Rhizobium lentis: one gene and its partner. The protein of the gene in region 1 interacts with the protein of each later gene in a pairwise test. Links are inferred from orthologs where the notes say so. Each region holds a gene or a part of one and is shown in the gene's direction. Other genes may lie near its edges.

Region 1 (14,539 bases):
CCTCGTGATCGGCGAAGGCGCCGACGCAGCGATCGGTGCGCCCTTCGTAGCCGGCGCCTCCGTCAAGGCGGAAGTCGTCGACCAGACCCGCGGCAAGAAGGTCATCGCCTTCAAGAAGCGCCGTCGTCAGAATTCGAAGCGTTCGCGCGGCCATCGCCAGCATCACACGGTCGTCCGTATCACGGACATCGTGGCTGCCAAGTAAGATCAACGGGTTTCAGGTTTAAAGGAGAACTCCAATGGCACACAAAAAAGCTGGCGGTTCCTCGCGCAACGGTCGCGATTCCGAATCCAAGCGCCTTGGCGTGAAGAAGTTCGGCGGCGAAGCCGTCATCGCAGGCAACATCATCGTGCGTCAGCGCGGTACGCAGTGGCATCCCGGTTCCAACGTCGGCCTCGGCAAGGATCACACGATCTTTGCACTTACCGCCGGCAATGTGGACTACCGTACGAAGGCCAACGGTCGCGTCTACGTGTCTGTCATGCCGAAAGCGGAAGCAGCGGAATAAGCCGGTAGCGCTCAAAAACAGCCGGCGTCTCATCGACCCGGCTGGCCGTACCAGGTTCAGTCCAGAAAACAGGGGAGATGGGGCGCCATCTCCCCTTTTTCTTTGTCCAAACAGGAGGACTGAACATGCAAGGCGAATTGATAAGGGTCGACCAATCACGGTCACCCCGGGAAGACCAGCGGTCTCCCAAGGAACGGCTGAGGCCGGAGCGGTTAAGGACCGATTGCCCTGTCTTGTTATCGGAAAGGCTCGTCATGCGCGCGCCCCACGAAGAAGACATCGACGCCCTTGCCCATCTCGCCAACAACGCCAAAGTCGCCACCATGGTATCGCGTATGCCGCACCCCTATACCGCCAATGATGCCGCCGACTTTGTTTGGCGTACGCGAAATGGCGAGATTGGTAAGTGCGTCTATGCCATCACCAAGGCCGAAAACGGCGCCTTCATGGGGTGCTGCGGTGTGGAACCGCATGCCGACGGCAAGACCGTCGAGATCGGTTACTGGCTGGGTGAGCCCTATTGGAACCAGGGCTATATGACCGAGGCCTGCCATGCGCTGGTCGATATGGTGTTCAGAACCCGCCAGGACGTCGACCAGATCGACGCCCGCTGCCGGGTGATGAACGTCGCCTCGCGGCGCGTCATCCAGAAGTGCGGCTTCCAGTTCCAGGGATCGGGGCTCGCCGCCTCGCTGGCGCTCGGCAGCAACGTCCCGGTCGAGTGGTACAGGCTCGACCGCAAGACCTGGATGTCGCTGAGAAGCTGGGGGAACATCGCATGAGCACGACGGCACTGCAAAGGCCGCACACCAAGCCGATGATGCCCGGCCCCGCGCCGGTCATTTCGACCGCTCGGCTGACGCTCCGCCCCCACCGGCTGAGCGATGCACCCGCCATCGCGGAATCGCTTTCCGATTTCGCGGTGACGCGCATGCTATCCCGGGTGCCCGCGCCCTTCGACCGGCAGGATGCGCTGGACTGGCTGATGCCGGTCACGTCAGGCACCCTGCCGGACTGGTCGCTCGCGATCACCGGCAAGGACGATGTCCATATCGGCACCGTCTCGATCGAGCTGCGCCACGGCCGCTGGCACCTCGGCTACTGGCTGAACCGCTACTACTGGCGGCGCGGCTATATGAGCGAGGCGGTGGCGGCGATCATCGAGCGCTTCTCGCGCCGCATGCCGGAGACGCCGATCGATTCCGGCGTCTTCGCCGACAACCCGGCCTCGCTGCGGCTGCAGGAGAAGCTCGGTTTTCGCATGACCGGTTGCGGCGAAATCTATTGTTTCGCCCGCAACACCATGGTGTCGCACATCGAAACCGTGCTGCAGCCGGGCATGCTGCAGCCGCGCAAGGTTGCGTAAGCGAGCATGATGCCGAAAAGTGTGAGCGGTTTTCGGACAACATCATGCTCTCATAGAAGTCGAAAAGGAGATGCCGCCCGACCGGCGGCGTCTCCATCAATCCTCGATCTCGACCCACAGGGGAAAATGATCGGAGCCGACGGATTGCGTATCGATCCGGGCGGATTTCAACCGGCCCTCCAGGCCGCAACTGACGAAGCAATAGTCGAGATGCATGCGTTTGCCGTGATCTTCGGGATCCATCCAGCTGTAGCTCTCCGGCCCGTAAGCCTTGAGCGCCGCAAAGGTGTCGATCGGCGTGCCGATCCTCGCAACCCGGCCGTAATATCCGCCGCCTGCACCGGCGAGCGCGCAATATTCCGGCGATTCCGGCTCCATGTTGAAATCGCCCATGATGATATAATCCTCGGGCAGCGGCGGCTCCGGCAGGTCAAGCTCGCCACCACCCGTCAGCGATCCGCCCTCCTGGATGAAGGCATTGATATGGGCGTTCAAGAATTGCAGCTGGCGGATGCGTTCGTCGGCGGACACATGGTCGAGATGGACGGAGTAGACGCGGATCGCTCCACCGGGGGCGGCGATCAGCGCCTCGGTTGCGCCGCGCTGCAGGTTGATCTTGCCGATCGTCCGGCTGCGCGGCAAAAGCAGCGTCCGGGTCGAGATAATAGGCCAGCGCGACAGCACCATATTGCCGAATTGAAAGCGCGTGCCGCGCGCCGGCTGGAACCCGCCTTCATCGGCCTCGGCATGCATGTCGCAAGCCGGCCCATACACCCAGAAATGGTCGGGAAAGAAGGCTGCAATCTCCGCCACCATGTCGGCAAAACCATTGCGCCGGAAGCCTCGGGTCACCTCCTGCAGTGCGATGACATCGGCGCCGTCGAGGCTTCGGGCAATCCGCGCCAGATCGTATCTGCCGTCGAGACCGAAGCCGTACTGTATGTTATAGCTCACAAAATTCACGATAATCTTTGACCTCCGTCGGAACCGCCTATATCGAATGGGCCGAGACGGGCCGTCCAACTGCCACCGGATACTGGAAGTAAAATGAAATTTCTCGACGAAGCAAAGGTCTATATCAAGTCCGGAGATGGCGGCGCGGGCAGCGTTTCCTTCCGGCGCGAGAAATTCATCGAGTTCGGCGGCCCCGATGGCGGTGACGGCGGACGCGGCGGCGATGTCTGGGTCGAAACCGTCAACGGTCTCAATACGCTGATCGATTTCCGCTACCAGCAGCATTTCAAGGCGACGATCGGCACCCACGGCATGGGCAGGAACCGCACCGGCGCCAACGGCAGCGATGTGACGCTCAAGGTTCCTGTCGGCACCCAGATCTTCGAGGAAGATCGGGAAACGCTGATTTGCGATCTCACCGTCGAAGGCCAGCGTTACTGCCTCGCCCGTGGCGGCAATGGCGGCTTCGGCAATGCCCATTTCAAGACCTCGACCAATCAGGCGCCGGATTGGGCCAACCCCGGCCTGCCCGGCGAGGAAAAAACCATCTGGCTGCGGCTGAAGCTGATTGCCGATGCCGGCCTCGTCGGCCTGCCCAATGCCGGCAAATCGACCTTCCTTGCATCGGTCACCCGCGCCCGGCCGAAGATCGCCAACTACCCCTTCACCACGTTGCATCCCAATCTCGGCGTTGCCACGGTTGACGAGCGCGAATTCATCCTGGCCGACATTCCGGGCCTGATCGAAGGCGCCCACGAAGGGGTCGGTATCGGCGACCGTTTCCTCGGCCATGTTGAGCGCACCCGCGTGCTGCTCCATCTCGTTTCCGCCCAGGAGGAAAAGGTTGGCAAGGCGTATAAGACGGTCAAGCACGAGCTGGAAGCCTATGGCAACGACCTGACCGACAAGCCAGAAATCGTGGCGCTGTCGCAGATCGACGTGCTCGACGAGGCCGAACTCAAGAAGAAGACGAAGGAACTGGCCAAGGCCTGCGGCAAGACGCCGTTCCAGATCTCGGCTGTGACCGGCAAGGGCATGACCGAGGTCCTGCGCGCGCTGCGCGACGTTATCGTCGAGGAGAATGCCGAGGAAAAGCCGGCCAAGGCGCCGAAGCTCAGACATCGCGACATGCTCGCCGCCGACGGCGCAAAGGGCGAGGACGAGGCCGATGACCAGCCGTAAGCCGCTCGGCCGTTACCGCCGCATCGTTATCAAGATCGGTTCCGCCCTGCTGGTCGACCGCAAGGCCGGGCTGAGGAAGGCCTGGCTCGACGCCATGTGCTCCGATATATCAGGCCTGAAGGCCAAGGGCATCGACGTGCTCGTCGTCTCCTCGGGCGCGATCGCGCTCGGTCGCTCGGTGCTCGACCTGCCGTCAGGCGCGCTGAAGCTCGAGGAAAGCCAGGCCGCCGCCGCCGTCGGCCAGATCGCCTTGGCGCGCGCCTGGTCGGAAAGCTTGTCGCGCGACGAGATCGTCGCCGGCCAGATCCTGCTGACGCTTGGGGATACCGAGGAACGCCGCCGCTATCTCAATGCGCGCGCCACCATCAATCAGCTTCTGAAAATCGGCGCCGTGCCGATTATCAACGAGAACGATACGGTCGCGACCAGCGAAATCCGCTATGGCGACAACGACCGCCTCGCCGCCCGCGTCGCAACGATGACCGGCGCGGACCTGCTCATCCTTCTCTCCGATATCGACGGGCTCTATACCGCGCCGCCGCATCTCGACCCGAATGCGGCCTTCCTGGAGACGATTGCCGCAATCACCCCCGAAATCGAGGCGATGGCCGGAGGGGCGGCTTCCGAGCTGTCGCGCGGCGGCATGCGCACCAAGATCGACGCCGGCAAGATCGCCACGACATCGGGCTGCGCCATGATCATCGCCTCCGGCAAGACCGAAAGCCCTCTGTCGGCGATCGAAAACGGCGCGCGCTCCTCCTGGTTCGCCCCTTCGGGCACGCCCGTCACCGCTCGCAAGACCTGGATTGCCGGGCAGCTGCAGCCGGCCGGCGAATTGCATGTCGATGACGGTGCCGTGGCGGCACTCGGCGCCGGCAAGAGCCTGCTTCCCGCCGGCGTTCGCAAGGTTTCCGGGCTCTTCAGCCGCGGCGACACTGTGGCGATCATCGGCCCGGAAGGCCGCGAGATCGCACGCGGTCTTGCGAGCTACGATGCCGAGGATGCCCGCCGCATCGCCGGCCGCAAATCGGCGGAGATCGAGGCCATTCTCGGTTATGCCGGGCGCGCCGCCATGGTCCATCGCGACGACATGGTGATGACCGCCCAGTTCAGACCGAAATCGGAAAGGCAGAAGAAGGACGCGAGCTATGCTTGAGACCGTTGCGGCAAGCCCTGATATTGACGTGCTGATGAACGACATCGGCCGCAAGGCGAAGGCTGCCGCGCGACCGCTGGGTTTTGCCTCTACCGAGGCGAAGAACAAAGCCTTGCATGCCATGGCCGATGCAATCCTGGCGAACAAGGCGGATATTCTTGCGGAAAACGCCAAAGATCTCAAAGATATAGAAGGCAGCGAAACGCTCGCCTCCTTCGTTGATCGGCTGACGCTGAATGACAAGCGCATTGCCGAAATGGCCGAGGGAATCCGCGCCATTGCCGCCCTTGCCGATCCGGTCGGCGAAATCATCGCTGCCTGGGACCGGCCGAACGGCCTGAAGATCGAGCGGGTCCGCACGCCGCTCGGCGTCATCGGCGTCATCTTCGAAAGCCGGCCGAACGTCACGGCCGATGCCGGCGCGCTCTGCCTCAAGGCGGGCAATGCGGTCATCCTGCGCTGCGGCTCGGATTCGCGCCGTTCATCGCAAGCTATTCATGCCTGCATGGTTCAGGGCCTGAAGGTCGCCAGGCTTCCAGAGCATGCTATCCAACTCGTTCCGGTGACCGACCGGGCTGCCGTCGGCGCCATGCTGCGCGGCCTCGACGGCGCGATCGACGTCATCGTTCCGCGCGGCGGCAAAAGCCTGGTTGCCCGCGTGCAGACCGAGGCCCGGGTGCCGGTCTTTGCCCATCTCGAAGGCCTTTGCCATATCTATGTCGATGCCTCGGCCGATATCGAAATGGCGAAGCAGATCGTCGTCAACGCCAAGATGCGCCGTACCGGCATCTGCGGCGCGGCCGAAACGCTGCTCGTCGACAGTGCGGCGATCGGCACGCATCTGAAGCCGCTGCTCGAGGTTCTGACGGAGGCCGGCTGCGAGATCCGCGCGTCGGCAGACGTGCTGAAGATCGCGCCCGGCCTGAAACCGGCGACTGAGGAGGACTGGTCCACCGAATATCTCGACGCGATCATCTCGGTCGCCGTCGTCGACGGCATATCGGGCGCCATTGGCCATATCCAGAAATATTCGTCAAACCACACCGAGGCCGTCATCGCCGAAGACGCGCAAGTCGTCGAGCGCTTCTTCACCGAGGTTGATTCGGCGATTCTGCTGCATAACGCCTCGACGCAATTTGCCGATGGCGGCGAGTTCGGCATGGGCGCGGAGATCGGCATTGCCACCGGCAAGATGCATGCCCGCGGCCCGGTCGGCGTCGAGCAGCTCACCTCCTTCAAATACCGGGTGCGCGGTGCCGGACAAACCCGACCTTGACGTGACGACGGAAAACCTGGACCGACGCTATCTCCGCATGCCGCACGCCGAGCGCGGCATGATCGTCGGCCTGTTCGGCGGCTCGTTCAATCCGCCGCATCAGGGCCACGCGCTCGTCGCCGAGATCGCCATCAAGCGGCTCGGCCTCGACCAGCTCTGGTGGATGGTGACCCCGGGCAATCCGCTGAAAAGCCGCAATTTTCTCGCTCCGCTTGCCGAGCGCATAGCCGAGAGCGAACGGATCGCCGCCGATCCGCGCATCAAGGTCACCGCCTTCGAACAGGCGCTCGGCGTCAGCTACACCGCCAATACGCTCGCCAGGGTCAAAGCCCGCAATCCGCATGTGCATTTCATCTGGATCATGGGCGCCGACAGCCTGCAGACCTTTCACAAATGGCAGAAATGGCAGGAGATCGCCCGCACCTTCCCGATCGCGGTGATCGACCGGCCGGGCGCCACACTCTCATTCCTCTCCTCGAAATTGACGAGAACCTTCGACTTCGCCCGCATCGACGAAGACGACGCCCGCGTTCTCTGGAAGAAGCCGGCCCCGGCCTGGACTTTCATCCACGGGCCGCGCTCCGGCCTGAGTTCGACGGCCATCCGCAACGCCTCGCGGCCGGGCAGCGCCGATAGCTGACTTTTGAGGAAATCCCAGAAACGAGAAAGCCCGACGGGGGAGGATCCGTCGGGCTTATAAACTCGATCGACAACTGGGAGGAGGAGTGTTGCCGATCCTGTCGAACGGCTTTGGGAGGAGGAGAAAGCCGTTTCGATGAGGACGTTTTATCACATTCCGCAGGAAGGTGAATATCGTTTTGTGCATCGCAGCAATGCGTTGAATGCATCTCTGTTCAGGAGCAAGCTTCCGGCAATGCTGTTTTTATTGGCACAAATCAATCGGCTTGGTTCTGCCGACGGATGTTCTTACGATTTGGCGGGGTCCCGCTCGGATATTTCCTGCCGTCAATCTCACATTGCGTTCCAAGCCATGCGCTCCAGGAACGGTGAGTTAGTCAGTCGGCCCGACCTCGTGGTTATATTTTTCTGGATACATCCCCCTAGCCAAGCCCTGCTCATCGTTATATTCGTCGGAATATTTCGAGGGGAGCAAATCATGCAGAACCGCCGCCAATGGATCAAATTCGCGACCGCCGCGATCACGGCCCTCTGGCTTGGCACGACAGCGCTGCCAACGCCGGCCGCCGCAGCGGAAAAGCTCACCGTCTTTGCGGCGGCGAGCCTCAAGGATGCGCTCGATGCCGCCAATGCCGCCTGGGCTAAGGAAAGCGGCAAGCAAACCGTCGCCTCCTATGCGGCGAGCGGGGCGCTTGCCAAACAGATCGAAAACGCAGCACCCGCCGATATCTTCATCTCGGCCGACAGCGACTGGATGGATTACGTTGCCAAGAAGAACCTGATCAAGGCGGACACTCGTTCGGACCTGCTTGGAAACCGCATCGTGCTCGTTGCCGAAAGGGATAAGGCCAAGCCTGTCGAGATCGAGCCGGGTTTCGACCTCGCCGGTTTGCTTGGCGACCGCAGGCTTGCCATGGGTGAACCGAAATCGGTTCCGGCCGGCAAATACGGCATGGCGGCGCTCGAAAAGCTCGGCGTCTGGACATCGGTCGAATCGAAGGTAGCCGGCGCCGAAAGCGTGCGCGCCGCCCTCGCCTTCGTCTCGCGCGGCGAAGCGCCCTATGGCATCGTCTACCAGACGGATGCGGCGGCTGATAAGGGTGTTGCCGTAGTCGGCACTTTTCCCGCCGATTCCCATCCGCCGATCATCTATCCGATCGCGATCCTGGCTTCGAGCAAGAACCCGGATGCGAGCGCCTATCTCGACTTCCTGAAATCCGACAAGGCAGCCGCCTTCTTCACGGCGCAGGGCTTCACGATTCTGAAATAGTCGGCCCGTTAGTGTTTTGTCATGCTCGGGCTTGTGAGTCCTAAGCATCGACACAGATCGATTGCTCGGGGGTCCGTGGGATCGCCCTCACCCTCGCGGGGCGAGGGGACATGTCAAACGCCGCGCTGAGATTGAGGAAGACGGTGCGGCATATCCCTTCGCCCCGTTTACGCGGGTCCGAAGGACGGGTCGAGACACGTGGCTCGACCCGGTCGGTGCCGGCCAGGCGGATGAGGGGCAGGCATCGGGTGACGCCGGATTTCCAGGGAGACCGCGCATTTGGACATATTCGGCTTGAGCGATGAGGAATGGACGGCGATCCTGCTCAGCTTGCGCGTCTCGATTGTCGCCATGCTGGCGAGCCTGCCCCTCGGCATCCTCGTTGCCCTGCTGCTCGCCCGCGGCCGTTTCTGGGGCAAATCGGTGTTGAACGGCCTCGTTCACCTGCCGCTGATTCTGCCCCCCGTCGTCACCGGCTTCCTTCTTCTCATCCTCTTCGGCCGCCGTGGCCCGATCGGCAGCCTGCTCGACCAGCATTTCGGCATCGTCTTCTCCTTCCGCTGGACGGGCGCAGCACTCGCCTGCGCCGTCATGGCGTTTCCCTTGATGGTGCGCAGCATCCGCCTGTCGATCGAGGCAGTCGACCGCAAGCTGGAAGAGGCGGCCGGAACCCTCGGTGCCGGTCCTGTCTTGGTTTTCCTGACAGTCACCCTGCCGCTGACGCTGCCCGGCATCATCGCCGGCATGATCCTTTCCTTCGCCAAGGCAATGGGCGAATTCGGCGCGACAATCACCTTCGTCTCCAACATTCCCGGCGAGACCCAGACGCTGCCCGCCGCGATCTATACCTTCACCCAGGTGCCGGGCGGCGATGCCGGCGCGCTGCGGCTGACGCTGGTCGCCATCGTCATTTCCATGGCCGCCCTGCTTGCCTCAGAGTTCCTTGCACGTCTCGCAGGCCGGAGGATCGATCCGGAATGACGCTGATCGTCGAGGCAAAACAGAGGCTCGGCGCGTTTTCGCTCGATGCCGCCTTCACCTCCGAGCGCGGGGTCACCGCGCTGTTCGGCCGTTCGGGCTCCGGCAAGACCTCGATGATCCGCATCATCGCCGGCCTTGCACGGCCTGATGAAGGACGCGTTGTGCTTGACGGCGAGTCCTTGACCGACACGGCCAGGGGCATCTTCGTTCCGAAACACCGCCGGCGTTTCGGCTACGTCTTCCAGGAGGCGCGGTTGTTTCCGCATTTGAGCGTCCGCGCCAATCTTTCCTATGGCCGCTGGTTCGCGCCGAAGACGGCACACGGTGATAGCTTCGACCGTATCGTCGATCTTCTTGGCATCGAGACACTGCTCGCGCGCAGCCCCTCGACTCTTTCCGGCGGCGAGAAACAGCGCGTCGCGATCGGCCGCGCCCTTCTCTCCTCGCCCCGGCTGCTGCTGATGGACGAACCGCTCGCTGCCCTGGACGAAGCGCGCAAGGCCGAAATCCTGCCCTATCTCGAGCGGTTGCGCGATGAGACCCAAATCCCGATCGTCTATGTCAGCCATGCGATCGCCGAGGTGGCGCGGCTGGCAAACCAGGTCGTCGTCATGCACGACGGCAAGGTGGAGGCGACGGGTCCCGCCATCGACATATTGAGCCGTCCCTCTGCGGCCTCTGACCGGAAAGAGGCGGGCGCGCTGCTGGAAGGCACCGTCGAAAGCTACGATGCGCGCCATCGCCTGTCGATTGTCGCCCTGAAATCCAGCCGGCTGCATATTCCCAGCACCGTCCTGGCACCCGGCAGACCTGTCCGCATCCGCATTCCGTCCCGCGACGTCATGCTGGCGACCGCAAGGCCCGAGGGCCTGAGCGCACTGAATATTCTTGAAGGCAGAATCGCAGGCATGTCGCCGGACGAAGACGGAACGGTCGAAATCCGCCTCGATTGCGGCGGCGATGCCGTTCTCGCGCGCATCACCGCGCTCTCCTGCGAGCGCCTCGATCTTCAGCCTGGCAAAATCGTCTTCGCCATCATCAAGACGGTCGCCCTGGAAGCCTGATCAACTGCGCTCGCCCGGCTGCAGGTTGCGCTTGCCTTCGAGCCAGGCGAGATCCTCGGCAAGGCTCTCCCGCATCGTTTTTTCCATCCGGCGGAAGCGCTCGAGCAGTTCCTCGCCGAATGGCGTCAGCGCCGCGCCGCCGCCCTTTTGCCCGCCGCGCTGCGATTCCACCACCTGTTCTGAGAACATCCGGTTCATCTCGCTGACGAGCAGCCATGCCCGCCGATAAGACATGTCCATCGCCCGCCCCGCCGCCGAAATCGACCCGGTCTCGCGGATATGCTCCAGCAGCTCCATCTTGCCGTGGCCGAGGCGATCCTCCTGCGGAAAGGTGATTCGCAGGATGGGAATGATTAAATTTGCAGCCGAATCGGTCATCGAAGCCAGAGAGCGTGAAATTTGCCGCACTTTACGCTGCGGCATGGAAACTGTACACCGCCCGGAAGAAGCGGCTCTGGCGGCAATATTCGTCAATTCTAACGCAAGATCGGATTTTCGCTTGTTCCGTACGTTAGCGCGTCTTGAAACATTAATGGTTTGATGCCTATCTTAACCATGATCCGGTCATCATCGGATCTCGTGTTGTGCATGGTTTGTCATTCCAGGAAAGGGAAAAAACTGACAACAGTACACGCCAAGGGAAAAACGCTCGCCGTTGTCCCGAAGAGTGCGGAACGTGGCGCCGATGCCGCTGCCCGCGCCTTAGAAGCCGTCCTCGCCAGCCTCGAGGACTCCAAAGCTGAAGATATCGTCACTATCGACATTGCCGGAAAATCGGCGCTTGGAGACTACATGATCGTCGTCTCCGGCCGTTCCAACAGGCACGTCCTGGCGATCTCGGATCACCTGCTTACCGATCTCAAGGACGAGGGCCTCGGTACGGCCCGCGTCGAAGGTCAGGAAGGCGGCGACTGGATCCTGATCGACACCGGGGACATTATCGTGCATGTGTTCCGTCCCGAAATCCGCGAGTTCTACAACATCGAAAAGATGTGGGCGGCTCCGGATATGGACGAAGAGACACGGCACTGACAGGCGAACCGGCATCGTCCGGCGCCTGAGACGCGGCATGTAACTGGCCGGGAATACGAGAAGCCGGCCGTGGTGTTTTGTACGCCTGAAATGCCGTCATGAGCAGGAGCGGGGAATGCGAATTGGCCTTTTTGCGGTGGGACGGCTGAAGTCCGGCCCCGAGAAGGATCTTGTGGCCCGTTACCTCGATCGTTTTGCCAAGGCCGGCCCCGCGGTCGGCTTTGAATTCACCCGTGTTGCCGAAGTTGGCGAAAGCCGCGCCTCCAATGCGGAGACCCGCAAACGCGAGGAAGCGGCGGCGCTTCTGAAGTCGCTTGCCGATGGCGGCATTCTCATCCTTCTCGACGAGCGCGGCAAGGCGCTCGACAGCGAAGCCTTCGCAAACCTGCTCGGCAGCTATCGCGACCAGGGCAAACGCGAGCTGACGATTGCGATCGGCGGAGCCGATGGGCTCGATCCCGCCCTTTACGACCGCGCCGACGCCACGCTCTGCCTCGGCAAAATGACCTGGCCGCACCAACTCGTGCGCACGCTGATCGCCGAGCAGCTCTACCGCGCCGTCACCATCTTGTCCGGCCATCCCTATCACCGTGTCTGACCGGTCCGGTTCGTCCCGTGCCTTGGCTATGCGTCGCATTATCACGCAGCCGTGTTTTGCTCGGGCAGCCATGCTCCTGCAAACTCTGGCAAAGCGTGCCAAATCAGCTTAGTCTCCGCGCGATTTGAGAGAGTGCCCGCACACGCATGACGACGATTCCAACCAGGCGACACCGCATGATTCTGCCGGCACTTGCGGCCGTCTTTGGTGTCGCGGCCATCCTCGTCTCGTCAAGCCCGTTCTCAGTTCGAGCCCAGGACGCCGCTCCCGAAGCGACCCCGCCTTCAAACCCGCCGGCGGCCGAGCCGCCGCCTCCCGATCCGGCCGCCGCGCTCGCCGCCAAACGGGATCAGACCCGCGCCGAGCTCGAAACCCTGTCGAAGACAATCAGTCTCTCCTCGGACAAGGTGAGCGAACTCCAGCAAAGCATCGCCAGCCTGGAAAAGAGCACGCAAAGCATTCGCCAGGCGCTGATCGATTCCGCAGCCCGCCGCAAGGAGCTGGAAAGGAGGATCCTCGAGAGCGAGAAGAAGCTCGCCGATCTCGGCGTCAAGGAGGATGGCATCCGCCGCTCCCTCCACGAGCGCCGCGGCCTTCTGGCAGAGGTGCTGGCCGCACTCCAGCGCATGGGCCGCAACCCGCCGCCGGCTTTGCTCGTGACACCCGACGATGCGCTCGCCTCCGTGCGCAGTGCCATCCTGCTCGGTGCCGTCGTGCCCGGCATCCGCAAGGAAACCGACAAGCTCGCCGCCGATCTCGCAAGCCTTGCCGCGTTGCAGACGGCAAGCGCCGCCGAAAAGGCCCGGCTTACGGCGACGATGAGTGACGGCATCGAGGAAGAGCGGCGCATGGACCTGCTGCTTGTCGAAAACGACAAGCTCAGCCGCAGCAACGCCGCCGAACTGGAGGCCGAAAAGAAGCGCTCGGAGGAACTGGCGGGCAAGGCGACCAGCCTCGAAGGCCTCGTCGCCTCGATGGAATCCGAGATCGCTTCCGTGCGCGAAGCGGCCGCCGCCGCCCGCCAGGCGGAGGAGAACCGCAAGCTCTTGACGGACGAGCAGCGGGCTCAGGCGAAGGCGCTGGCCGACAGCGGCGTGCCCGATAAAAACCGCATTGCGCCCGCATATCCCTTCGGAGAATTGAGGGCGAAATTGGAACTGCCCGTGGCAGGTGATATCCTGCGCCAGTTCGGCGATGCCGATGGCACCGGACACGAGGCCATGGGCGTGACGGTCGCCACCAACCCGGAGACGGTGGTGACCGCGCCGGCAGATGGGCTGGTGGTTTTCGCCGGTGCTTTCCGCAGTTACGGCCAGATGATCATTCTCGACGCGGGCGACGGATATCATCTGGTTCTCTCGGGAATGGACACGATCAACACCCGTCAGGGAAAATTCGTTTTCTCCGGCGAGCCGCTCGCCGTGATGGGCGCGAAAAGAGTGGCAAGCGCGACTGCATTGGCGCTGGAAACCGACCGGCCAACGCTTTACATTGAATTTCGAAAGGACGGTAAACCGGTCGATTCCCGACCGTGGTGGACCGCCAAGGACACTGGAAAGGCACGCAATGATTCGTAGGGCTTCTCTTGTTCTGGTCGGCGCACTGATGGGTGCGACCGCGATGAGCGTCATTTACTCGGCAGGTGTGCCGGCGGAAGCAGCCGGATCCTCCACATACAAGGAACTGTCGGTCTTTGGCGACGTTTTCGAACGCGTGCGTGCCCAGTACGTCACGCCGCCGGCGGAAGACAAGCTGATCGAAAATGCCATCAACGGTATGCTTTCCTCCCTCGACCCGCATTCGAGCTATATGAATGCGAAGGACGCCGAAGACATGCGCACCCAGACGAAGGGTGAATTTGGCGGTCTCGGCATCGAAGTCACAATGGAAGACGAGCTCGTCAAGGTCATCACCCCGATCGATGATACACCCGCCGCCAAGGCCGGCGTTCTCGCCGGCGACTACATCTCCGAGATCGACGGACAGTCCGTGCGTGGTCTGAAGCTGGAAGACGCCGTCGAGAAGATGCGCGGCGCCGTCAACACGCCGATCAAGCTGACGCTGATCCGCAAGGGTGCCGACAAGCCGATCGAGCTGACGATCGTCCGTGACGTCGTCGCCGTCCAGGCCGTCAAGTCGCGTGTCGAGGACGATATCGGTTATCTCCGCATCATCTCCTTCACCGAAAAGACCTATCCTGACATGGAAAAGGCGATCAAGAAGATCAAGGACACCGTTCCGGCCGACAAGCTGAAGGGTTATGTTCTCGACCTGCGCCTCAATCCCGGTGGTCTGCTCGACCAGGCGATCAATGTCTCCGACGCCTTGCTGCAGCGCGGCGAAGTCGTTTCGACGCGTGGCCGCAATCCCGATGAGACCCGCCGCTTCAACGCCGGCCCGGGCGATCTGACCGATGGCAAGCCGGTCATCGTGCTGATCAATGGCGGTTCGGCGTCCGCCTCGGAAATTGTTGCCGGCGCCCTTCAGGATCTGCGTCGTGCCACCATTCTCG
Region 2 (14,451 bases), on another replicon or contig:
CGACCGCCAACAACGTCACCCATATCGTCATCGGCGCTCCGAAAAAGCCGACATGGCGCGACTGGTGGAGCCATTCGATCACCGACGAGCTGATCCGCAAGACCGGCGAAATCAGCGTCCACGTCATTTCGGGCAACGAGAAGGATGGCACGATCGCCCGCGGCGTCAGGGCCGCCCCGACCGCGCCACCGCTGGATTTAAGAGCCTATCTGCTGGCGACCGTCTACGTGGCCATTGCGCTCGCGGTCAGCGTCGTGCTCGACCAGGTGCTCGACGTGCGCAACCTCGCTCTTGTCTTCCTGATGGCGGTGCTGACCTCCGCAGTCATCCATGGCCTGCGGCCGGCGCTTTACAGCTGCATTCTCGGCGCGCTGTCGTTCAACTTCTTCTTCCTGCCGCCGCGCTACACGCTGACGATCAGCGACCCTGAAAGCGTGCTGGCCCTGTTCTTTTTCCTAGGCGTCGCCATCATCGCCAGCAACCTTACCGCAACCGTGCAGCGCCAAGCCGCAGCCGCCCGGCAGCGGGCGCGCACGACGGAGGATCTCTATCTCTTCTCGAAGAAGCTCGCGGGTACCGGCACGCTCGACGACGTGCTCTGGGCGACCGCCTTCCAGCTCGCCTCGATGTTGAAGGTCCGCGTCGTGCTGCTGCTGCCGGAAGAGGGCAGTATCGCCGTCAAGGCCGGCTATCCGCCCGACGATACGCTCGACGAGGCCGATATCGCCGCGGCGCGCTGGGCATGGGAGCACAATCACGCCGCCGGCCGCGGCGCCGATACCCTGCCCGGCGCCAAGCGCCTCTACGTGCCGCTTCGAACCGGACGCACCGCCGTCGGCGTGATCGGCCTCGATAGCGACCGCCGCGACGGGCCGCTGCTGACGCCGGAGCAGCAGCGCCTGCTCGATGCGCTGGCGGACCAGGCGGCCCTGGCGATCGAACGGGTCCAGCTTGTCGCCGATGTCGACCGGGCACGGCTTGCGGCCGAGGCCGACCGGCTGCGTTCTGCCCTGCTCACCTCGATCTCGCATGATCTGAAGACGCCGCTGGCCGCCATCCTCGGCGCCGCCGGCACGCTGCGCGATTATTTTGCCTCGATGCCGGAGGAGGACCGCAACGACCTGCTCTCCACCGTCGTCGACGAGTCCGAGCGGCTCAACCGCTTCATCGCCAACCTGCTCGACATGACCAAGATAGAATCCGGTGCAATGGAGCCGAACTCCGCTCTGCACTATGCAGGCGATATCGTCGGCAGCGCACTGGCCCGCGCCACAAAGATCCTCGAGCGCCACAAGACCGAGATGAGCATCCCCGCCGACCTGCCGATGGTGCGGGTGGATCCCGTCCTGTTCGAGCAGGTCATCTTCAATCTGCTCGACAATGCCGCGAAATACGCGCCCGAAGGATCGGTTATCCACATCGAGGGCTGGGCGGACGCCGACAACGTCGTCGTGCAGGTTTCGGACGAAGGGCCGGGCATCCCGCCGGCCGATCTCACCCGGGTCTTCGACACCTTCTACCGCGTGCGCAAGGGCGATCAGGTACGCGCCGGCACCGGCCTCGGCCTGTCCATCTGCCGCGGCTTCATCGAGGCGATGGGCGGCACGATCGCCGCCGGCAACCGCAGAGGCCGCACGGGCGCCGTCTTCACCATCCGCCTGCCGATACCCAATGACATTCCCAAACTGGATGAACTCAAATGACCGGTTCAGCCGTCAAAATCCTCGTCGTCGACGACGAGCCTCCAATCCGCAAGCTGCTGCGCGTCGGCCTGACCGCGCAGGGCTACGAGGTGCAGGAGGCGCCGAATGCTAGCGCCGCCCGCCAATCGGTTGCCGACGATATGCCCGATCTCATCGTGCTCGACCTCGGCCTGCCCGACAAACCGGGCCACGACCTCTTGCAGGAGTGGCGCGACGAAGGGCTGTCCATGCCCGTCGTCATCCTGTCCAGCCGCACCGACGAGGCCGGCATCGTCAGGGCGCTGGAAAGCGGCGCCGACGATTACGTCACCAAGCCTTTCGGCATCAACGAGCTCGGCGCCCGCATCCGCGTGGCGCTGCGCCACCGCCTTCAACAGCAGGGAGAAAAGGCGATCTTCCAGACCGGCGGACTGTCGATCGATCTGGTCAAGCGCATCGTCCGGGTAGACGACAAGGAAGTAAAACTGTCGCCGAAAGAATACGACATCCTGCGCGTGCTCGCCCAGCACGCCGGCAAGGTGCTGACACACCAGTTTCTTTTGAAGCAGATATGGGGTCCGGCGGCGGACGTGCAGTATCTGCGCGTCTATGTCAGGCAACTCAGGCAAAAGGTCGAGCAAAGCCCCGACCAGCCGCACTATATCACCACCGAGACCGGCGTCGGCTACCGGCTCAGGGAACCGGACTGACATCCTCCTCTCCCTCCCGCTGCCCGAACAGTATCGAGAATGACATGAACCTTCCCAACATCATCCGGCCGGAACACACCTTCATCGGCGTGTCGATGTCGACAAAATGGCGCGCGCTGCAGACCATAGCGGACAAGGCCGGCAAGGCCTTCTCCGTCGACGGCCAGGCCATCCTGAAGGCACTCGAAGCGCGTGAGAGGCTCGGCTCCACGGGAATCGGCAATGGTATCGCCATCCCGCATGCGGCGATCGACGCCATGAGCAGCCCGCGCGGCCTTCTCATCCGCTTCGCGCAGCCGCTGGATTTCGAGGCGATCGACGATATTGCGACCGACATCGCCGTTGTGCTGCTTTTCGGGGAGAACAATCGCGGCGAATATCTGAACGTGCTTGCTGCCATCGCCCGGCAACTGCAATCGGACGGCGTGCTCGCCGCCATGCGCAAGGCAAGGACGGTCGACGAATTCTATTCCGATTTCATCGCCGATTCGCGGGCATGAAAAAGGCGCGGCCCGGAGGCCGCGCCCTCATTCTTGTCAGGCAGCCTTAGAAATCGCGCTGGAAGCGCAGGAAGCCGAAGACTTCGTCGTCGCCTTCGTCCTCATCATGATATTGCACGCTGAGCTTCGAACGCAGGTCTTCAACGATCTGGTAGTCGATCGTGACGCCCGTCGTGTAGGCGCTGCCGCCGGTGAAGCCGTTGCCGTCAGCCTCGAGAGCAATGTTTTCGAAATACTGGAAGCCGGGAGTGATCTTCCACTTGTCGTTGATCTTCAAGGCGTATTCGGCGGCGATCGTCCACTCGGACTCTTCATAGTAGTAGTTGGCGCCGCTTGCCCAGATGCCGGCGATGCCGAGCGTGCCCGGTCCGATATCGGCATAGACGATGCCACGGACAGCGACTTCGCTGGTGTCGACATCATAACCGGCAAGCAGGTAAGCGCTGATGGCGCCGGCCTTGTAGGAGACCTGACCTGCGACACCGAAGTTGTTCGGGCCTTCGCCCGGCTTGGTGGCATAGTCTTCCTCCAGCTCGTCGATCGAGAGGCCGGCCGCGAACGCGCCGTTCTCGTACTGATAGCGGATCGAGTTGTGGGTCGTCTCGTTGCTGGCGAGGGTATCGGTCTCGCCGCTCATGTCGTCATCCCACCAGCTGTAGAGCTTACCGACGCGGAAACCGGCGATGTCGAGATAGCCTTCGTCCAGCAGAGCTTCCTGATCGGAGGCGTTGTCGGCATTGTAACGCAGCGTCAGGACGCCGGTGAGCGTGCCGTACTCGGTGTCGTTCTTGGCCTGGAAGGTGACCTGGCCACGCGTCCAGAAGTTTACGTCGGAATCGCCGGAGATATCGTCACCGAAGCGCACTTCGGTACGGATGTAACCGCCGATGGAAAGGCATGTTTCCGTTCCCGGAATATAAAAATACCCCGTGCCGTAGGCGTCGCAAACGCGAACATATTCCACGGGCTCGGGTTCCGCCGCCACGATGGCGTCGGCTGCGCGTGCTCCGGAGGCCGCGGCAAGGGCGGCAACGGAGGCAAAAAGGATAGTTCTGATATTCATTTTGAATGGCCCTAACAGGTTTGGAATGCGAGGCGCATTTCAAGGATGCCCCCACGTAGCGGTCGGCAAATACAACCGCACCGTCGCCATATAGGAATCGGCAAGTGTCATCGCGGCAAAATCTGGGCAAAAATCAGCATCGCTCGCGTCTGATGTGAAGGAACTGTGGCCGAAAAAACACGCTTCTGCGGCAGGCGGCGGCGCAAGTGCGATTGGCCGCGGCCAACTCCGGCACATCCATTTCAAGAACCGCGCTTATATGGAATGGCATTCTATCGACCCGGCCGGAACAGGAAGAACCTTCGTTTCATTATACGACTGACTTGATAGAGTTAAGAAGACAACAGGAGGGTTCCTATGCAGACACAACGGCTCACCCGGCTTCTTGCGGCGGCGGTCATGGCAGGCAGCTTCGCGATGGGAAGCATTGCCCCGGCATTCGCAGATCAGACGCTTCTTAACGTTTCCTATGATCCGACCCGAGAATTGTACAAGGATTTCAACGCCGCTTTTGCCGCCAAGTGGCAGAAGGACAACGGTGAAGCGGTGACGATCAAGGCCTCTCATGGCGGTTCGGGCGCTCAGGCGCGCTCCGTCATCGACGGCCTCGACGCCGATGTCGTCACGCTGGCGCTCGAAGGCGATATCGATGCCATTGCCAAGGCGACCGGCAAGATCCCGGCCGACTGGAAGAGCAAGCTGCCGAACAATTCGACGCCCTACACCTCGACGATCGTGTTTCTCGTGCGTAAGGGCAATCCAAAGGGCATCAAGGACTGGGGCGATCTGGTCAAGGACGACGTCCAGGTCATCACGCCCAACCCGAAGACCTCGGGCGGCGCCCGCTGGAACTTCCTGGCCGCCTGGGCATGGGCAAAGCAGGCGAATGGCGGCGATGACGCCAAGGCGCAGGACTTCGTCGCCAGGCTGCTACAGCACGTTCCGGTTCTCGATACCGGTGCGCGCGGCGCCACCACCACCTTCGTCCAGCGCGGCCTCGGCGACGTGCTGCTCGCCTGGGAAAACGAAGCCTATCTTTCGCTTGAGGAACTAGGCCCCGACCAGTTCGAGATCGTGACGCCGACCTTCTCCATCCGGGCCGACCCGCCGGTCGCCGTCGTCGATGGCAATGTCGACAAGAAGGGCACGCGCAAGGTCGCCGAAGCCTATCTCAATTATCTCTATTCCGATGAAGGCCAGAAGATCGCCGCCAAGCATTATTACCGGCCGATTAAGCCTGAAGCCGCCGACCCGGCCGACATCGCCCGCTTCCCGAAGCTGACGCTGGCCACCATCGAGGACTTCGGCGGCTGGAAAGAAGCGCAGCCGAAATTCTTCGGCGATGGCGGCGTATTTGACCAAATCTACAAGCCGGCCCAATAATAGATTTCATGAAAGCACATAGCCCCACGCGGTGGCGGTTCAGGCGGCCGAGCGTCATTCCGGGTTTCGGAATGGCGCTCGGCCTTACCTTGACCTGGCTCACCCTTCTGATTCTCATTCCGCTCTCCGGCCTTGCCTTCCGGTCGAGCGCGCTCGGCTGGGAGAAATTCTGGTCGATCGCGCTCGATCCGCGCACGTTGAACGCGCTGCGCATCAGCTTCGGCAGCGCCTTCGTCGCCGCTGTCGTCAATGCCGTTTTCGGCATCATCCTCGCCTGGGTGCTGGTGCGCTACCGCTTTCCCGGCAAACGCGTCATCGACGCAATGGTCGATCTGCCCTTCGCGCTGCCGACCGCCGTTGCCGGCATCGCACTGACGACGCTCTACGCGCCGAACGGCTGGATCGGCCAATTCCTGACGCCGCTCGGCATCAAGATCGCCTTTACACCGGCGGGCATCGTCGTGGCGCTGATCTTCGTCGGGCTGCCCTTCGTGGTGCGCACCGTGCAGCCGGTCATGGAGGAAATCGACAAGGAAGTGGAGGAGGCGGCGGCAACGCTCGGCGCCAACCGCCTGCAGACGATATTCCGCGTGCTGCTGCCGGGATTGGCGCCGGCAGTGCTCACCGGCTTTGCGCTCGCATTCGCCCGCGGCGTCGGCGAATACGGCTCGGTCATCTTCATCGCCGGCAATCTGCCGTTCAAATCGGAGATCGCGCCGCTGCTGATCATCATCAAACTCGAAGAGTATAATTATGCGGCGGCGACCGGCATCGCAGCGATCATGCTGGTGATTTCGTTCGCCATGCTGCTGGTCATCAACCTTATTCAAAGCTGGAGCAGGCGGAGGTACGGCTATGGCGCTTGATGCAACCGTTCAACCCGCGAAGGTGCGTTCAGTGACGACGGAACACCGGATCGCGCGCTACAGCCTGATCCTCCTTTCGCTCGTCTTTCTGCTGCTGATCCTGCTGCTGCCGCTTGCCGCCGTCTTCGTCGAGGCCTTCCGCAAAGGCGCTGGACCCTTCCTCGAGGCTCTTGGCGATGCCGAGACCTTTTCGGCGATCCGCCTGACGCTGATCGTCGCCGGCATAAGCGTGCCGCTCAACCTTATCTTCGGGGTCGCCGCCGCCTGGGCGATCGCCAAGTTCGAGTTCAAGGGCAAGGCGTTCCTGACGACGCTGATCGACCTGCCCTTCTCGGTCTCGCCCGTCATTTCGGGCCTGGTCTTCGTGCTGTTGTTCGGCGCCAATGCCTCGCTCGGCCAGTGGTTCAGCGCTCACGACATCAAGATCCTATTCGCCGTACCGGGATTGGTGCTTGCGACCATGTTCGTTACCTTCCCCTTCGTCGCCCGCGAACTGATCCCGCTGATGCAGGAACAGGGCACGGCCGATGAGGAGGCAGCGCTTTCGCTCGGCGCCAGCGGCTGGCAGACGTTCTGGTACGTGACGCTGCCGAACATCAAATGGGGCCTGCTCTACGGCGTGCTGCTCTGCAACGCCCGCGCCATGGGCGAGTTCGGCGCCGTCTCGGTGGTGTCGGGCCACATCCGCGGCCAGACGAACACCATGCCGCTACAGGTGGAAATTCTCTACAATGAATATAATTTCACCGGCGCTTTTGCGGTCGCCACGCTTTTGGCCTTGCTCGCGCTCGTGACTCTTGTTTTGAAGACGCTGCTGGAAATGCGCTATAGCGCGGAGATCTCCGCCAGCCGGCGGCACTGAAGGAATTGGAATGGAAGTACGCGTTCAAAACATCCGCAAGGAATTCGATCGTTTTCCGGCGTTGCACGATGTCTCGCTCGACATCCGATCCGGCGAGCTGATCGCCCTGCTCGGTCCCTCCGGTTCAGGCAAAACGACATTGCTGCGCCTGATCGCCGGTCTCGAGAGCCCGACGGAGGGGCAGATCTTTTTCGGCGACGAAGATGCCTCGAAAAAGACCGTGCAGCAGCGCAATATCGGCTTCGTCTTCCAGCATTATGCGCTCTTCCGCTATATGACGGTGCTCGATAACGTCTCCTTCGGCTTGAAGGTCAGAAACGGTGCGCGGCGGCCGCCTAAGGCCGATATCCGCCAGCGGGCACTGGAACTGCTCGAACTCGTGCAGCTTGCCGGCCTTGAGAAACGTTATCCGGCTCAGCTTTCCGGCGGCCAGCGCCAGCGCGTGGCGCTCGCCCGCGCCATGGCCGTCGAGCCCAACGTGCTGCTGCTCGACGAACCTTTCGGCGCTCTCGATGCCCAGGTGCGCAAGGACCTGCGCAAATGGCTGCGCGAGATCCATGACCGCACCGGCCACACCACAGTCTTCGTCACCCATGACCAGGACGAGGCGCTGGAGCTTGCCGACCGCGTCGTCGTGATGAGCCAGGGCGCGATCGAACAGGTCGGCACCCCGGATGAGGTCTATGACAATCCGAATTCTCCCTTCGTTTTCGGCTTCATCGGCCAGTCGAACTGCCTGCAGGTCGAAATCACCGATGGCGACATCCGCTTCGACGGCCGCTCGCTCGGCCTGAACGCCGAGGGCGAGCCGGACGGCGCCGCTCAGCTCTATTTCCGCCCGCATGACGTCAGACTCTGCGAATCAGCGGAAAACTGCATTACCGGCCAGCGGGTTTCTAGCCGCCGCGTGGCCGGCACCCGCCATATCGAGCTCGATATCGGCAACGACCGTCCGCACATCGAAATCGAACTCCCGCCGAGTGAAGCCGACAGGCTCGACCGTCACCGCGTCGCGTTCAAACCGACGCGCTGGAAGCTGTTCCGCGACTGATGTCGAGCAGCACGCGGCTTTTCCAATGCGCACATGGCGCCGTAACTGTTTGAGTAGTTAAATAATTCCTTAAGTCTCGGGGATTATGCAGCGGGCGGTCGCAGGGATCACGGCCGGAATCGCTTTCAGCGATAGTCGCTTCGGCTTTTTGTGATCTTAGGTTGTTTGTATTTCAGTCATATGACGAGTAAAAGATTGTGCGCGTTAATCATAAAGGGCTGGACTAATCCCATAGGAGGCACCTGGCGTTGAGGGCGGAGATTTCCTTTGGAAAATCCCTGATCGGGATTTTATTCGTAGGACTGGCGGCTGTAGGCTGCACCACAACACCGAAGCCGGCGACGGCGCCGGCAAAGACCAAGACAACACAGGCTCAACCGAAAGTCACTTTTAATTATACCGCTAAGGATCGCGACTGCTTGAAGCGCGCGATGTATTTCGAATCGCAGCATTCCGACGAGGACGGTTACATGGCCGTCGGAACCGTCGTCATGAACAGGCTCACATCAGGCGCCTATCCTCCATCGATCTGCGGCGTCGTCGCTCAGGAGAAGCAGTTTGCGCCCGGCGTCATGACGCGCGAAGTCAAGCCGCAGGCCGAACCGGAGCTTGCCACCGCGGCCGATGCGATCCTGCTAAAGGGCGCACGCCATCCAGCGGTGAAGGATGCGATGTTCTTCCACACCGACGGGCTGAAATTCCCCTACAACAACATGCATTATGTGACGGTTGCCGGCGGCAACGCCTTCTACGAGAAGCGCGATTCCAACGGCATGCTTCAAACGCCGCCGCCGCTGCCTTCCTATGAGGTGGCGATGAATTATGTGCCGGGCGAAAGCATGCTGCCGCCGCAATTCGAGGCGCTGATCCCCTCGGCCGTTCCCGTTCCGCTGCCGGCGCCCGACCCCATGGCCACGGCAAGCACGGCACCGATGCAGATCACGGCGCCAGTGACGGCGCCTGAACCTTCGATCGAGCCTGAGCCGGGAATTCGGATCGCGATCCCCACCCCCCGCCCCGCCTATGACAGCGTCATGCTGCGTGGAGGCATGCCAATGACGGGCGGCTGAACCAGCCGTTCCCAAGAACGCTTAGAGCAATTCCAGCAAAAGTGTGTAACGGTTTTGCGTCCGGAATTGCGTGAAAACAAAGAGATAAAGCATTTCCGTGATTCGAAGAAAAACGGAAATGCTCTAGAGGCAAGCGCCTCTAAGCCCGTTCCTCCCAAACCTTCGCCAGTTCCACGATCGTTGCAACCGCTCTTTCCATGTCCTGCCGGCTCACCCATTCGAGCGGCGAGTGGAAGGCATGGCCGCCGGCGAAGATGTTCGGGCATGGCAGCCCCATGAAGGAGAGGCGCGAGCCGTCCGTGCCGCCGCGAATGCTGCCGCGCACCGGCGTCATTCCGGCCCGGCGCACCGCTTCGATGGCATTGTCGACGATCTCCGGATGACGGTCGAGCACCAGCTTCATGTTGCGATACTGTTCCTTCACCTGGAAATGGTAGGTCGAGCCGGGATAGGCAGCCAGTACCTCCTTGACGATGGCTTCCAGCATCGCCTCTTTCTCCGCCAGCCCCTTGTCGGTGAAGTCGCGGATGATGAAGCTCAGCGCCGCTTTCTCCATCGAGCCGGTCACCCCGACCGGATGGATGAAACCTTCCCTGCCCTCGGTGGTCTCGGGTGCAATCTCCTTCGGCAGACGATCGATGATGGCGCCGGCGATCTTGATGGCGTTTTCCATGCGGTCTTTGGCGAAACCGGGATGGATCGCCACGCCCGATATGCTGATTTCGACGCCATCGGCCGAAAAGGTCTCGTCCTCGATATGGCCTGATGTCTCGCCATCCATCGTATAGGCGAAGTCGGCACCGAGCTTCTTCAGGTCGACCTTGTTGACCCCGCGCCCGACCTCCTCGTCGGGCGTGAACAGGATCTTGATCGTCCCGTGCCGGATATCGGGATTGCCGACGAGAATCGCCGCCGCCGTCATGATTTCCGCCAGCCCCGCCTTATCGTCGGCGCCGAGCAAGGTGGTGCCGTCGGTCGTGACGATGTCGTTGCCGATCTGATTCATCAGTTCGGGATGCTCGGAAACACGAATCACTCGGCTCGGATCGCCGGAAAGCCGGATATCACCACCAGCATAATTCCTGATGACCTCAGGCTTGACGTCGGTGCCGCTGAAATCGGGCGCCGTGTCCATATGCGAACAGAAACAGATGACCGGCACCGTCTTGTCGCTATTGGCCGGAATGGTCGCATAGACATAGCCGTGCTCGTCGAGATGGGCGTCCGCAAGGCCGATCTTCAGCAGTTCGTCGACCAGCAGCCGGCCGAGATCCTTCTGCTTGCCGGTGGTCGGCTGCGTCGACGAGGACGGATCGGATTGCGTGTCGATAACGACATAACGGAGAAAGCGGTCGAGAACGGTGTCGGTCATATCAATCCAGTCCAGTGAGATCCCCCGAGGATATAGCCCTCCCGGGTGATGCGGCAAAAGATTTCTCCGGTCGGCGAATACGCCGGCAGCTCCATCGACGGAGCACAGGATAGTCTGGTTCGCTCAAAGGCGGGTCAGGATATCGCTGCGGTCTTGAACAAGCGCTCGCCATTTCCAATATTTTTTCGGGATCAAGCTGGCATCGAAAGGAGGAAAAAAATGCCGCTGAACGATGTGCTCTGGACTCGTCCAGTGACGGTCCGGCTGCAGTGCGGCCTGGAACGAACTTTTACCGGCGTCTATGATGCCTTGGATTTCTTGGAAAATGAATGGCCACTCGGCCACGGGGAGCGCCACAGGCGCGCCGTCAAAACCTGTCGCGGCGCCCTCAACCGGGTTATTGCGCCGCTGATTGCACGGGAGGCTTTCATGGCTGCGTGCGTCGAGGCCGGCATGCCGGCAGTCGTGGCTCCCTGGCAGATGCAGGCCGCCAGCCGTCCGGTGCGACCCAGGCGTGCCGCTGCACTCCGCTAAGGGCGGAGCCCCCGGAGGTGGCGTTACGAACTTCGAGACATGCGCGGCCCCGGCGGGAGCCGCGCCGGCACGATAGCCGGGTTAGCGAATGGATTTGAAAGCAGCGCAATTCTTGAGCAAAGAGTTGAGGTTGCTCCCGCGCAGCGAAATGGCCGCCTCGCTCCGCCTGATATCGGCTCCAGCTCTCAGGTGCCATGAAGCGTTAGGCGGTCGAAGTATCACACATGTTTCCGGTCGGGGTCTGTTCTGTTACAAAATGTGGCTTAGCAGTGCTTAGATACGCGATCATACGATGGCGCGGGGACAGGTCGTTGCTGTCCTTGACAACCAAAATCATGATTGCCGCCGGCATCGATGGAATTTATGGCCATGCCCCTTCCCTTTCAGGAATATGGCAGGTCGCCCGGCGTTGGAACAACGATGTGCGCAATTTCGTTGTGGAGCGAATGTCCGGGAACAGCCATGGCCAGCGACAAGCTATCGAGCTACCGATCGAAACGCGATTTCCAGAAGACCGCTGAGCCCAGCGGTGAACGGCGCATCAAAAAGAGCAACCGCCGCCGCTTTGTGATTCAGAAGCACGATGCGACACGTCTGCATTACGACCTGCGGCTCGAGCTAGACGGCGTGTTCAAGAGCTGGGCTGTCACCAAAGGTCCATCGCTCGATCCGCACGACAAGCGCCTGGCCGTCGAGGTCGAGGATCATCCGCTCGATTATGGCGACTTCGAAGGCACGATTCCGAAAGGCCAATATGGCGGCGGCACGGTCATGTTGTGGGATCGCGGCTATTGGGAGCCGGAGGGAAAGAAGAGCCCTGAACAGGCGCTTGCCAAGGGCGACTTCAAGTTCACCCTCGAAGGCGAGCGCCTGCACGGCAGCTTCGTGCTTGTGCGCATGCGCAACGATCGCGAGCGCAGCAAGCGCACCAATTGGCTGTTGATCAAGCATCACGACGAGTTCTCGGTGGAGGAGAACGGTGCTTCCATCCTGGAAGAGAACGTCACCTCGGTGGCTTCAGGACGCAGCATGGAAGAGATCGCAGCCGGCAAGGGGCGTAAACCGAAGCCCTTCATGGTGGAGGGCGGCAAGGTGCAGGCGGATGCCGTCTGGGACAGCAACCACGGACTGGCCGCAGAGGAGCGGCAGTCGGAGGCGAAAGGCGGAAAGCGCGCCGGCGCCGCAACGGCGGTTTATCTTCCGGGCTTCATCGCGCCGCAGCTCTGCCAGAAGCTGGAGCGGCCGCCCGGCGGGGACGGTTGGATCCACGAGATCAAGTTCGATGGATATCGCATTCAGATGCGGGTGATCGACGGCGAGGCGACGCTGAAAACCAGAAAAGGTCTCGACTGGACGGCCAAGTACCCCGAGATCGCCGGGGCGGCGTCCGCGCTTCCAGACTGCATAATCGATGGTGAGATATGCGCTCTCGATGAGCACGGCGCGCCCGACTTCGCCGCGCTTCAGGCGGCGCTGTCGGAAGGCAAGACCGGCGACCTCGTCTACTTCGCCTTCGATCTGCTCTATGACGGCGGCGAGGATTTCCGCCTCAAGCCCCTCACGGAGCGAAAGATGCGATTGCAGGAACTCCTCACGGAGGCCGGCAATGACCCTCGCATCCGCTACGTCGAGCATTTTACAGGCGGCGGCGACGCCGTGCTCAGGTCGGCATGCAAGCTATCGCTGGAAGGCATCGTGTCGAAAAAGGCCGATGCCGCCTATCAGTCCGGGCGAACGGAAAGCTGGGCGAAATCGAAATGCCGTGCGGGGCACGAGGTGGTCATCGGCGCCTATGCCAAGACCAACGGCAAGTTTCGTTCGCTTCTCGTCGGCGTCTTCAGCGAGGATCATTTCGTCTATGTCGGCCGTGTCGGAACCGGATATGGCGCCAGGAAGGTTGAAACGCTGCTTCCGAAGCTGAAGGCGCTGGAGACGGCGAAGTCGCCGTTCACCGGTATCGGCGCTCCGAAGAAGCAGGCTGAGGTGGTCTGGGTGAAGCCGGAGCTTGTCGCCGAGATCGAATTCGAGGGCTGGACCGCCGATGGCCTCGTCCGGCAGGCGGCCTTTAAAGGCTTGCGCGAGGACAAGGCTGCCAGGGAAGTCGAGGCGGAGCGACCGCTAAGATCCTCGAGAACCGAAGTTGTAGAGCCGACCCCGAGGGCCATACAAACACCAGCGCGCCGCAGGGGCCAGAAGGCCGATGTCATGGGTGTGCTCATTTCAAACCCGGACAAGCCATTGTGGCCGGACGTCAACGGTGGTGATCCGGTAACAAAGGAAGAATTGGCCCGCTATTACGAGGCGGTCGGCGACTGGATGATCGAGCACCTCAAGGGCAGGCCCTGCTCCATCATCCGTGCTCCGGATGGAGTTGGTGGCGAGCAGTTCTTCCAGCGTCATGCGATGCCGGGGCAATCCAAACTGCTCGAATTGATCAAGGTATTTGGCGACAAGAAGCCATATCTGCAGATTGATCGCATCGAAGGACTTGCTGCGGTTGCCCAGATCGCGGCTGTCGAGCTCCACCCGTGGAACTGTGAACCCGGGCAGCCGGAAGTGCCTGGCCGCCTGGTATTCGATCTTGATCCCGGTCCCGACGTCCCATTTTCCACGGTCGTTGCCGCTGCCCGCGAAATGCGCGATCGGCTGGAAGACCTCGGATTGACCAGCTTCTGCAAGACGACGGGCGGCAAGGGCTTGCATGTCGTAACCCCGCTTGCTGTCAACAAACGAAAACCGTTGTCATGGCCCGAAGCAAAGGCCTTCGCGCACGACGTCTGCCAGCAGATGGCCCGAAACAACCCCGATCTCTATCTGATCAAAATGACCAAGAGCCTGCGGGGCGGTCGCATTTTCCTTGATTACCTGCGCAACGATCGCATGGCGACGGCGGTCGCTCCGCTCTCCCCCCGAGCCCGCCCGGGCGCCACGGTGTCTATGCCTCTGACGTGGACGCAGGTGAAATCGGATCTTGACCCGAAAAGGTTCACGATCCGAACCGTGCCTGCCCTGCTATCGAAGTCGTCCGCCTGGAAGGATTATTGTGAGGGACAGCGTCCCTTGGAGCAGGCGATCAAGAAGCTCGGCCGAACCGGCAAACATGCCGCCTGACAGGGCGAGTATTGCGGCATAGGTGGCAGTTGGCTCTTGCGAGATCTTGATCGCGTTGCGGGATTTCACGGAATCGCAGGGGCATCAGTCATATCAAAGACGGCTGCGTTATCCTGGATTTCGCGGAGGCCCTTGTAGGAGGGGTGTCGCAGGCTGCCCTCATGCGTCCAGCCGCGAAATTCGACTTCGGCGATCAGGGTTGGCTGCGAAAAGACGAGGCGCTTTCCTTTGAGCGGCACAACAGGTT

What was found.
Region 2: the proteins of J0663_RS08370 (region 1) and J0663_RS27720 interact in binary tests that used the Escherichia coli proteins (3 or more experiments, as listed by UniProt). The link is inferred for Rhizobium lentis from one-to-one orthologs.

The regions. Positions count from the first base shown.
Region 1 is NZ_CP071454.1:1,743,218-1,757,756, forward strand. Bases 4,302-7,301 are described here. They hold J0663_RS08370 (glutamate-5-semialdehyde dehydrogenase), read left to right. Parts: upstream 4,302-5,159; coding sequence 5,160-6,443; downstream 6,444-7,301. Other genes in these bases: proB (glutamate 5-kinase), read left to right, coding at 4,302-5,167; J0663_RS08375 (nicotinate-nucleotide adenylyltransferase), read left to right, coding at 6,481-7,083. Outside these bases: rplU (50S ribosomal protein L21), read left to right, coding at 1-205; rpmA (50S ribosomal protein L27), read left to right, coding at 240-509; J0663_RS08345 (GNAT family N-acetyltransferase), read left to right, coding at 635-1,291; J0663_RS08350 (GNAT family N-acetyltransferase), read left to right, coding at 1,288-1,875; J0663_RS08355 (endonuclease/exonuclease/phosphatase family protein), read right to left, coding at 1,972-2,838; GTPase ObgE, read left to right, coding at 2,923-4,011; more of proB, read left to right, coding at 3,998-4,301; modA (molybdate ABC transporter substrate-binding protein), read left to right, coding at 7,561-8,352; modB (molybdate ABC transporter permease subunit), read left to right, coding at 8,632-9,333; modC (molybdenum ABC transporter ATP-binding protein), read left to right, coding at 9,330-10,397; J0663_RS08395 (winged helix-turn-helix domain-containing protein), read right to left, coding at 10,398-10,775; rsfS (ribosome silencing factor), read left to right, coding at 10,986-11,429; 23S rRNA (pseudouridine(1915)-N(3))-methyltransferase RlmH, read left to right, coding at 11,545-12,027; J0663_RS08410 (murein hydrolase activator EnvC family protein), read left to right, coding at 12,204-13,604; J0663_RS08415 (S41 family peptidase), read left to right, coding at 13,594-14,539. UniProt on the Escherichia coli protein: Catalyzes the NADPH-dependent reduction of L-glutamate 5-phosphate into L-glutamate 5-semialdehyde and phosphate. The product spontaneously undergoes cyclization to form 1-pyrroline-5-carboxylate.
Region 2 is NZ_CP071456.1:286,697-301,147, forward strand. The notes cover bases 6,185-9,096. They hold J0663_RS27720 (sulfate/molybdate ABC transporter ATP-binding protein), read left to right. Parts: upstream 6,185-7,076; coding sequence 7,077-8,117; downstream 8,118-9,096. Other genes in these bases: cysT (sulfate ABC transporter permease subunit CysT), read left to right, coding at 6,185-6,204; cysW (sulfate ABC transporter permease subunit CysW), read left to right, coding at 6,194-7,066; J0663_RS27725 (cell wall hydrolase), read left to right, coding at 8,366-9,096. Outside these bases: J0663_RS27685 (sensor histidine kinase), read left to right, coding at 1-1,703; J0663_RS27690 (response regulator transcription factor), read left to right, coding at 1,700-2,392; J0663_RS27695 (PTS sugar transporter subunit IIA), read left to right, coding at 2,437-2,892; J0663_RS27700 (porin), read right to left, coding at 2,939-3,955; J0663_RS27705 (sulfate ABC transporter substrate-binding protein), read left to right, coding at 4,313-5,338; more of cysT, read left to right, coding at 5,347-6,184; more of J0663_RS27725, read left to right, coding at 9,097-9,187; pepT (peptidase T), read right to left, coding at 9,327-10,559; J0663_RS27735 (DUF982 domain-containing protein), read left to right, coding at 10,779-11,093; ligD (DNA ligase D), read left to right, coding at 11,556-14,204; ligD (non-homologous end-joining DNA ligase), read right to left, coding at 14,270-14,451. UniProt on the Escherichia coli protein: Part of the ABC transporter complex CysAWTP involved in sulfate/thiosulfate import. Responsible for energy coupling to the transport system.